2 regions of the Stenotrophomonas sp. TWI1149 genome follow, and region 2 is predicted to be linked to the other one. Evidence: predicted binding sites of a transcription regulator. Region 2 holds the regulator's gene; the other holds the start of a gene.
The links. The regulator FliA, encoded in region 2, starts transcription of late flagellar genes. The targets are predictions, from matches to a motif close to TAAAGTTTNNCNNNCNNNGGCCGATAA.

Region 1 (4,474 bases), on a different contig from region 2:
CTGGACAGCCTGTCCGGCAAGGCGCATGCGCTGGCGACGGCGGCGACCTTCGACAGCATCGACATGAACCGTCGTGCGCTGTCGGCACGGGTCGGTGACGTGCAGGCCGCACCGCGCCTGCGCGGTGCCTGGCAGAGTGCGTTGGGCGAGGCGGGGCAGGGCAGCTTCGCCGGCAACGGGGTGGCGACCCGAGGCTGGATGATGGGCCAGGACATGGCGCTGGGCAGCTACGGCATGCTCGGTTTCGCGTTCGGTGAAACGCGCAGCTACGGCAGCCGGGAGTGGGGCAGTGACCGCGGCCGCGATCGTCAATCGCAGGCGCAGGTCTATGCGGGCTGGGGGACCGGCCGTGCGTATGCGATGGGCCAGATCGGCGCCGGCCAGTTCACCCGTGAGATCGATCGCCAGCTGCTGCTGGGGGCCGGCCAGTACGGCGTCAACGCGCGCTACGGCGGCAGCTTCAGCGCGGCCAGCGTGGAATCGGGCTACCGCTTCGGCAGTGCCACCGCCTCGCTGACGCCTTACCTGGGTGCCGAGTACGCCCGGGTGGACAGTGACGGTTTCAGCGAAGCGGGCGGCATGGGCTTTGGCCTGCGCGCGCACGATACCGTGAGCACGCGCAGCCAGGCCCTGGCCGGTCTGCGTGCCGAGCGTCGCTGGGGCGGCTGGTCGCTGCGCGGCTACGCCGAGTGGCAACAGCATCTGTCCAGCGACGGCCTGGCCTTGGACGCCAGCTTCGTCGGGGTCGAGGCCTGGGCACCGGTGGCCGGGTTGCAGCCGGCCCGCTCGGGCGGTCTGTTCGGGCTTTCGGTGGAATCGTGGCTGAGCCGCACCAGCCGCCTGGCCTTCGGCTACGACCAGCGCTTCGGCCCGCGGGGCGATCTGCGCCAGGTGCAGCTGCGCTATTCGGCCGGGTTCTGACAGCCGGTCTCACTGTGACGTGTGTAAAAAAAGAGGGCGCGATCGATGATCGCGCCCTCTTTCGTTGTATCGCCCAACGGCTCAGTTGCCGCGCAGGGTGCCCCGGCGCGGCGTGCTGGGACCCAGCGGCATCTTCAGTTTGCCGATCGACAGGATGCGCGATTCGGCGATCTGGTCGGCGGCGCGCTGCGGAGCGATGCCCTCGCTCTGCGACAGCGCGAAGATGCGGCCGAGGTTGTGGTAAATGCTGCGGATCAAGCGCATCGCACGCTCGCGGTTGTAGCCGTCGATTTCCAGCGAGACGTTCATGACACCGCCGGCGTTGACCGCGTAATCCGGTGCGTAGAGGATGCCGCGCGCATGCAGTTCGTCACCCACTTCCAGGCTCGAGAGCTGGTTGTTGGCGGTGCCGCAGACGATCCTGCACTTCAGGCGCGGCAGCGTGTCCGGATTGATCGCCCCTTCCAGCGCGCACGGGGCGAAGATGTCCGCGTTGACGTCGTAGATGTCCTCGGGCCTGACCGCTTCGGCACCGTATTCGGTGACCGCGCGGTCAACGCGCGCGCTGTCCAGGTCGCTGACGTACAGCTTGGCGCCGCGGTCGCGCAGCAGCTTCACCAGTTCCATGCCGATATGGCCCAGGCCCTGCACCGCGATGCTGGCCTTGCCGACTTCCTCGTGGCCCAGCTTGTGCTGCATCGACGCCATCAGCGCCTGCAGGGCGCCATATGCGGTGAACGGTGCCGGATCGCCGGAGCCGCCATGCACCTGGTGTACGCCGGTGACGTACTCGCTCTCCAGGTAGATGTTCTCCATGTCGTTGACATCGGTGCCGACGTCCTCGGCAGTGATGTAGCGGCCACCCAGCGAATCCACGTAACGGCCGAACGCGCGGAACAGCACCTCGGACTTGTCGCGCTTCGGGTCGCCGATGATCACCGCCTTGCCACCGCCCACGTTCAGACCGGCCAGCGCGTTCTTGTAGGTCATGGTGCGGCTCAGCCGCAGCGCGTCGGCGAGGGCCTCGTCGGTGCTGGCGTAGGGGCGCATGCGCACACCGCCCAAGGCCGGGCCGAGCGTGGTGTTGTGGATGGCGATGATCGCCCTCAGACCGGCGTCGCGGTTGTGGCAGAACACCACTTGTTCGTGACCGGTGGTTTCGAGGGTTTCAAATAACATGGTGGCTCCGATGGTGCGAACGGTGGCGAACAGCGGCGAACGCGCCAGCAAAAGGTGGGTTGTAAAACAAAAAAAGCGACGTCGTCGGGTCTCGGACGGGTCGCGCGGCGCCATTCTAGTGCATTCCGGCGGAGGGTGTTGTCAGGGCTCTCCCGTCGCGTCGCCATTAAAGTTGCTGAAGCGCAGGCCGATGCCGTGGCAACGGTGTGGATGGCCGGTCATCGCAGGAAGGATCACGTGGGCGCAGTCGCAACAAGGCAAGTGCGGGATCCGGCGTGTCCAGGGCCATGGGCGTGATCGGCGTGATGCTGGTTGGCGCCGCCGTGCTGGCCTTGCTGGGGGTGATCGGCCTGGTCCGCCACCGGCGTGCCGTGGCGCAGCCATCGAGGGCGCGTGTCGCCGCCGGGCAGGCGGGGGCGACGGCAGTGCCTGCCGCCGCTCTGTCGCCGGGCACCGATCCGGTCGCGGTGCTGCAGGGCGGGCTGCACACGCTCGCGCTGGTGCCCCGCAGTGGCGATGCCGCCGATGCCGCGGCGCCGCACACGGTGGAGCTGCGCGATGCCGTCACGGCGTCGCTGCTGGCCCGTGACTGGTCGGCCAAGCACCTGCCGCGCCGGCCGCAGCTGCTGCCGCAGCTGATCCAGACCGTCAACGACAGCGATGCATCGGCACGTGCGATGGCCGCGATCATCAGCCAGGATCCGGTGCTGACCGGCAACCTGCTGCGCATCGCCAACAGCCCGGTCTACCGGGTGCAGGCGCGCCCGGTGGAGACGCTGCAGCGCGCGGTCACTCTGGTGGGGACCGATGGCATCCGCCAGATCATCAGTGCGGTGCTGGTGCAGCCGGTGATGCAGCTGCAGTGCGATGCGTTTCCGCAGTTCAGTGCGGTGATCTGGGAGCACGCGCTGCTGGCCTCGCGCGCGGCCGCCGACCACGCCCGCACGGTGACCCACGAAGATGGCTTCGCCGCGCAGTGGCTGGGCCTGACCCAGGGCCTGGGGGCGGCGCTGGTGATGCGCCACCTGCTCGATGCCTGTGCGCAGCAGTCGGTGGCCGCGCCGCCGCGTGCGCTGGCGGCGGACCTGCTCGACAGCTGGACCCTGCCGGTGGCCAGTCGCATCGCGGCGGCATGGGAGCTGCCCAAGGCCGTGCACGACGCCTTGATCCGCCAGAGCGGCAGTGGACTGGCGGCGAGCCTGCGTTTCGCCCGCGCGGCGGCGGCGGCCAGCCTGCTGTGCCGGCACGGCCAGATCGGCCAGGTCCAGGCGCTGGCCCTGCTGGAACAGCTGGACGGCACGCCGCCGCATGCGCTGCAGTGGATCTGGCGGCGCGTGCACGGGCGCGCGGTGGAGACCCTGGACGGTGAAGAAGCCGAGCTCGAGGTCGCCGGGGCCGGCTGAGCTAGAGCTGCGATTCCAGCGGCAGCCAGCTGATCGCGCGCGCGCTGGCGCGCAACCAGAACCCGGTGTCCGGTTCGGTATACAACCACTGCGGTGGCTGGGCATCGCGTTCCAGCCAGCGGACGTCACCGTCCGGCCCCAGGGCCACCCAGTAGCTCTGGCTCGGGCTGGCCAGGCGCAGGTACTCCTGGCGCAGCTGCCCGGCCAGCACGGGGTCGTCGAACAGCACGCCCATCTCGGTGTTGAGATAGGCCGAACGCGGGTCGAGGTTGAACGAGCCCACGAAGCCCCGCCGGTCATCGACCATGAAGGCCTTGGTGTGCAGGCTGGCGCCGCTGCTGCCGAACAGGCCGCCGCCATCGACGTTGCCGCGCGATTTGAGTTCGTACAGCTGCACGCCACTGCGCAGCAGCGGCGCCCGGTAGTGCATGTAGCCACTGTGCACGGCGGCCACGTCATTGGCGGCCAGTGAGTTGGTGACCACCCCGACCTGGGCACCACGCGCGACCATCGCGCCCAGCCCTTCGGTGCCTTCCTCGCCGGGCACGAAGTAGGGCGAGATCAACAGCGCCTTGTGCTGTGCGCTTTCCAGTTCCTGGACCAGGCGCGTCACCAGCCAGCCGGCCTGGTCGTCGCGGCGATGCTTCATCGGCGGATCCGAGGCGATCTCCACGTTGGGCGTCCAGTGCAGGTCGAGTGCGTCGCGGTAATATGAGCGCTCCGCCTGCGAACGCGCTACGCGCGCCAGGTACGGCTTGGCACTGTCCAGCCGCGCTTCGTGTTCGCTTTCGCGGATCAGCAGGCGCAGCTGCGGTTCGGTGTAGAACGCCAGGGCGCGGATCGGCACCGCGGTGTCGCTGTTCCAGTAGTCGTCGAAGATCGTGTTGGCCTGCTGCACCGCTGCACCGGCCACCAGCAGGTCCAGGTCGCGGAAGTTGACGTCGGGGCGTGCGCTGAAATACTCCTCGCCG
Region 2 (4,474 bases):
AGCCCAGCGAGGTGTTGGGGGCATGCAGCACCTCCATCACGCGGGCCAGGGGCAGGGCGTAGACGTCCTCGCCGGCCTGCACCAGCAGGGTCGGCAGGATCGCCAGGGTGAGTGGCACGCGGATCATGAAGCGGCTGCCACGGCCGAGTTCGGACTGGATCTGGATCTGGCCGCTCAGCTCGCGGATGCGCGACTGGACCACGTCCATGCCCACGCCGCGGCCGGAGATGTCGGTGACCTGCTGCTTGGTCGAGAAGCCGGGCAGGAACACCAGGTGCAGGCACTCCTCGCTGCTGAGGCGGGCGGCGGCTTCCGGGTCGATCAAGCCCTTCTCGCGGGCCTTCTGGCGCAGGCGTTCGGGATCGATGCCGGCACCGTCGTCCTGCACTTCGATGCTGACGTAGTCGCCTTCCTGCTGGGCCGAGAGCCGTACATGGCCGCTGCGCGGCTTGCCCTGTGCCTCGCGCAGGTCCGGCATTTCCACGCCGTGGTCGATCGCGTTGCGGACCAGGTGCACCAGCGGATCGGCCAGCGCCTCGACCAGGTTGCGGTCGAGTTCGGTTTCCGCGCCGATCAGCTCCAGCTCGACTTCCTTCTTGAGCGAACGCGCGACATCGCGGGCCACCTTGGGGAAGCGCGAGAACACCTTGCCGACCGGCTGCATGCGGGTGCGCATGACCGCCGACTGCAGGCGCGCGGTGGCGATGTCCAGCGTGGACACGGCGCGGTCGAGTTCTTCATCGTGCAGGCGTGCGCGCAGGGTCTTGAGCCGGTTGCGCGACAGCACGAGCTCGCCGATCAGGTTGACGATGGCATCCAGACGCTTGGTATCCACGCGCACGGTGTGCTCGGCTTCGGCAACCGGTTTGGCCGGCGCCGGCTTGGCCATCGGCGCCGCCGGGGCGGCCACGGCACGCGGAGCCGGTGCGGCGGCGACGGCCTTGGCACCGGGAACGGCGCCACCGTGGAGCTGGTCGAGCAGGGCTTCGAACTCGTCCTCGCCGATCAGGCCGTCATCCTTCTTCGGGGCCGCGATGGCGGTCGGTGCGGCCCCGCCATGCAACTGGTCGAGCAACGCTTCGAACTCATCATCGGTGATCATCTCGCCGCCGCTGCTGGCCGTGGTGGCGGCCGCCGGCGCCGGCGTGGCCGGCCCGTTGACATCGAACTGGGCGATCAGCTCCGGCGGAGCATAGCCCGGCTCGGTGCCGGCCGAGACCGAATCGAGCATCGACTGCAGGTAATCCAGCGACTGCTGGGCCGCATCGAAGTGGTGGGCCTGCAGCGTGGCCTGGCCGGAGCGTGCCATGCCGAGGGTTTCCTCGGCGGCGTGGCACAGCTCGACCATCGCCTGGATGCCGAGGAAGCCGGCACCGCCCTTGAGCGTGTGGAAGCCCCGGAACACGGCGTTGAGCTGGTCGGTGTCCTGGGGCGCCTGCTCCAGCGACACCAGCTGTTCGCCGAGGCGGTCCAGGATTTCCTGGGCCTCGAGAATGAAGTCGGCAGCGATATCGTCTGGAACAGCACTCATGAGCGTTACAGTCCCAGGTCCGAAAGCAGGTCGTCGGCGTCGTTCTGTGACACCGCGTGGCGATCCAGGCCGTTCACGGCCGGGCCGGCCAGGCCGTTGTTGTCGCGCTTCTTTTCGTCGTCCTGCGGCGGCAGGCCGAGCGCGCCGAAGCCCTCGTGCACGCGACGCACGATCCCGACCACGCGGCGGATGATCTGCCCGGTGAGGTCCTGATAGCTCTGCGTCAGCGCGATTTCGGTGAGGTTGTGGCGGATCCGGTCCAGCTGCTGGCCCTGGTCGGGCGTCAACCCGTTGGCACGCAGCTGCTCGGTGAGCGAGCGGCATTCCTCGGCCAGGTCCAGGGTGCGGTGGGTGGCCTGTTCGGTCATCGCCACCACGTGGTCCAGGCGCGCGCAGGCGTCATCCAGCTCGCCGGCTTCGCTGGGCAGGCTGGGCAGCTCGCCCAGGGCCTGGCCGAGCTCGCGGGCCAGGCGGTTCAGGCCGGCCATCATCGGCTGCGTGCGCAGCGCGGCGAGGGCGTCGATTTCCCGGCGCCAACCGGCTTCGTCACCACTTTCCAGTGCGGCCAGGGCGTCCTGCAGGCGCTGCACCAGCGCGGATTTGTCGCTCAGGGTCTCCATCAGGCGCTCGCCGCCAGGCGTTCGAAGATCTTGCCGAGCTTTTCTTCCAGGGTCTGGGCGGTGAACGGTTTGATGATGTAGCCGTTGACGCCGGCCTGCGCCGCTTCGATGATCTGCTCGCGCTTGGCTTCAGCGGTCACCATCAGCACCGGCAGGGTCTTGAGCTTGGCGTCGGCACGCACGGCCTTGAGCAGGTCGATGCCGGTCATCACCGGCATGTTCCAGTCGGTGACCACGAAATCGAACGGCTGGCTCTGCAACATCGCCAGCGCGGCATGCCCGTCCTCGGCTTCGGCCGTATTGGTGAAGCCCAGATCGCCCAGCAGGTTCTTGACGATACGACGCATGGTCGAGAAGTCGTCGACGATCAGGATACGCATGTTCTTGTTCAAAGCACTTTCCTCGATTTCAATGGTTCTCGAGGCCGGCGTCTGCCGCCTCGAAGATCTTCAGCCGGCCCCGCAGGCGCAGCACGGCCTGGCCATGGATCTGGCACACGCGCGATTCGCTGACACCCAACACGGCGCCGATCTCTTTCAGGTTCAGTTCCTGCTCGTAGTACAGCGAGAGCACCAGCTGTTCGCGCTCGGGCAGCAGGCCGATCGCGTTGCCCAGCTCGCGCCCGAACTCACCGCGCTCCAGTACCTGCTGCGGGGTCGGGCCGCCCTGGGCGACGGTATCCAGCTCGCCCTGGTCTTCGATCCGCGATTCCAGGCTCAGCACCTGGCCGCGCGAGGCGTCCTCCATCAGGCGCAGGTAGTCGGGCAACGGCATGTCCATCGCGGCCGCCACTTCGGTGGCGCTGGCGGCGCGGCCGGTGCTCTGCTCCAGCCGGCGGATGGTCGCGGCAGCATCGCGGGCACGGCGGTGCACCGAGCGCGGTACCCAGTCGCCGCGGCGGATCTCGTCGATCATCGAGCCGCGGATGCGGATCGAGGCATAGGTCTCGAACGAGGCGCCCTGATCCGCGTCGTAGCTGCGCGAGGCCTCGATCAGGCCCATCATGCCGGCCTGGATCAGGTCATCGACCTCCACGCTGGCCGGCAGGCGCGCCGCCAGATGGTGGGCGATGCGGCGGACCAGGTCGGAGTGCTGGGCAATGCACTCGTTGGCCGCGGTCCGCTGGACTTCTTTGTATTGTGCTGCGCCCTTCATGCCGTCACCCCGCGTTGCTTGAGGATGCGTTCCAGGAAGAACTCGACCCCGCCACGCGGCTCGGTCGGGGCCTGCCAGCGCGCGGTACGGCGCGCGATTTCGGTCAATGCCAGGGCCGACGGGCTGGACGGATAGGCTTTCACCACCGGCTGCTGGCGCTGCACCGACAGGCGCAGCCAGTCATCCTGCGGCACGCAGCCCAGGTAGTTCAGCGAGACATCGGCGAGGAACTTGTCGCAGACGCGGGTCAGCTTTTCGTAGAGCACGCGACCTTCGTTCGGATCGCGGACCATGTTGGCCACGACCTGGATCCGATCCACGCCGCGTTCGCGCGAGAGCACCTTGATCAGCGCGTAGGCATCGGTGATCGAGGCCGGCTCATCGCAGACCACCACCACGGTGTCCTGCGCGGCCTGGCAGAAGGTCAGCACGCCATCGGTGATGCCGGCGGCGGTGTCCACGATCATGATGTCCAGCTCGCGTTCGAGCTCGGAGAACACGTTGACCAGGCCGACGTGCTCGGCCGGCTGCAGTTCGGCCATGTGGCGGCGGCCGGACGCGGCCGGGACCACCAGCACGCCACCGGGGCCTTCCATGATCACTTCTTCCAGGGTGCAGCGCCCGGCGACGAGGTCGGCCAGGGTCACCTTCGGCTGCAGGCCCAGGATCACGTCGATGTTGGCCAGGCCGAGGTCGGCGTCCAGCAGCAGCGTGCGTTTGCCCATGTCCGCCAGCGCCACGGCCAGATTGGCCGAAACGTTCGTTTTGCCCACGCCGCCCTTGCCGCCGGTGACGGCGATGGTGCGGACCGGGCCCAGCGGCTGGCTTCGGGTAGCCGACAACGGGAAGGTCTTGGTCAGCTTGGCGTACTCACGCGACGGCATGGTTCAACTCCGGGTTGCAGGGCATATCGGCCGCGCGGCGCAAATCTTCAAGGCGAAGTACAAGATTGGCCGCACTGGCACGGTGCAGGTCTTCGGGAACGTCCTGGCCATCGGTGACCCAGGTGATCGGCAGGCGGTGATCCACGGCCACCGACAGGGCGCTGCCAAAGCGGCCGGTCTCGTCCAGCTTGCTCAGCACCACGCCCTGCGGGTTGGCGGCGCTGAAGCGACGGACGACCTCGTCCATGTCACCGAAACTGGTGTTGGCCGGCAGCACCAGCAGG

Region 1: the regulator FliA is predicted to act here: its motif matches at 2,268-2,294, upstream of ABE424_RS09100 (HDOD domain-containing protein).

The regions. Positions count from the first base shown of each region.
Region 1 covers NZ_JBDJLB010000006.1:181,184-185,657, reverse strand. The annotation lists gene ABE424_RS09110 (S8 family serine peptidase) at 1-921, shown strand, start outside; gene ABE424_RS09105 (Glu/Leu/Phe/Val dehydrogenase dimerization domain-containing protein) at 1,003-2,100, opposite strand; gene ABE424_RS09100 (HDOD domain-containing protein) at 2,388-3,503, shown strand; gene ABE424_RS09095 (phospholipase D family protein) at 3,505-4,474, opposite strand, start outside.
Region 2 covers NZ_JBDJLB010000004.1:128,503-132,976, reverse strand. The annotation lists gene ABE424_RS06110 (chemotaxis protein CheA) at 1-1,531, opposite strand, end outside; gene ABE424_RS06105 (protein phosphatase CheZ) at 1,537-2,151, opposite strand; gene cheY (chemotaxis response regulator CheY) at 2,151-2,543, opposite strand; gene ABE424_RS06095 (RNA polymerase sigma factor FliA) at 2,560-3,306, opposite strand; gene ABE424_RS06090 (MinD/ParA family protein) at 3,303-4,190, opposite strand; gene flhF (flagellar biosynthesis protein FlhF) at 4,177-4,474, opposite strand, start outside.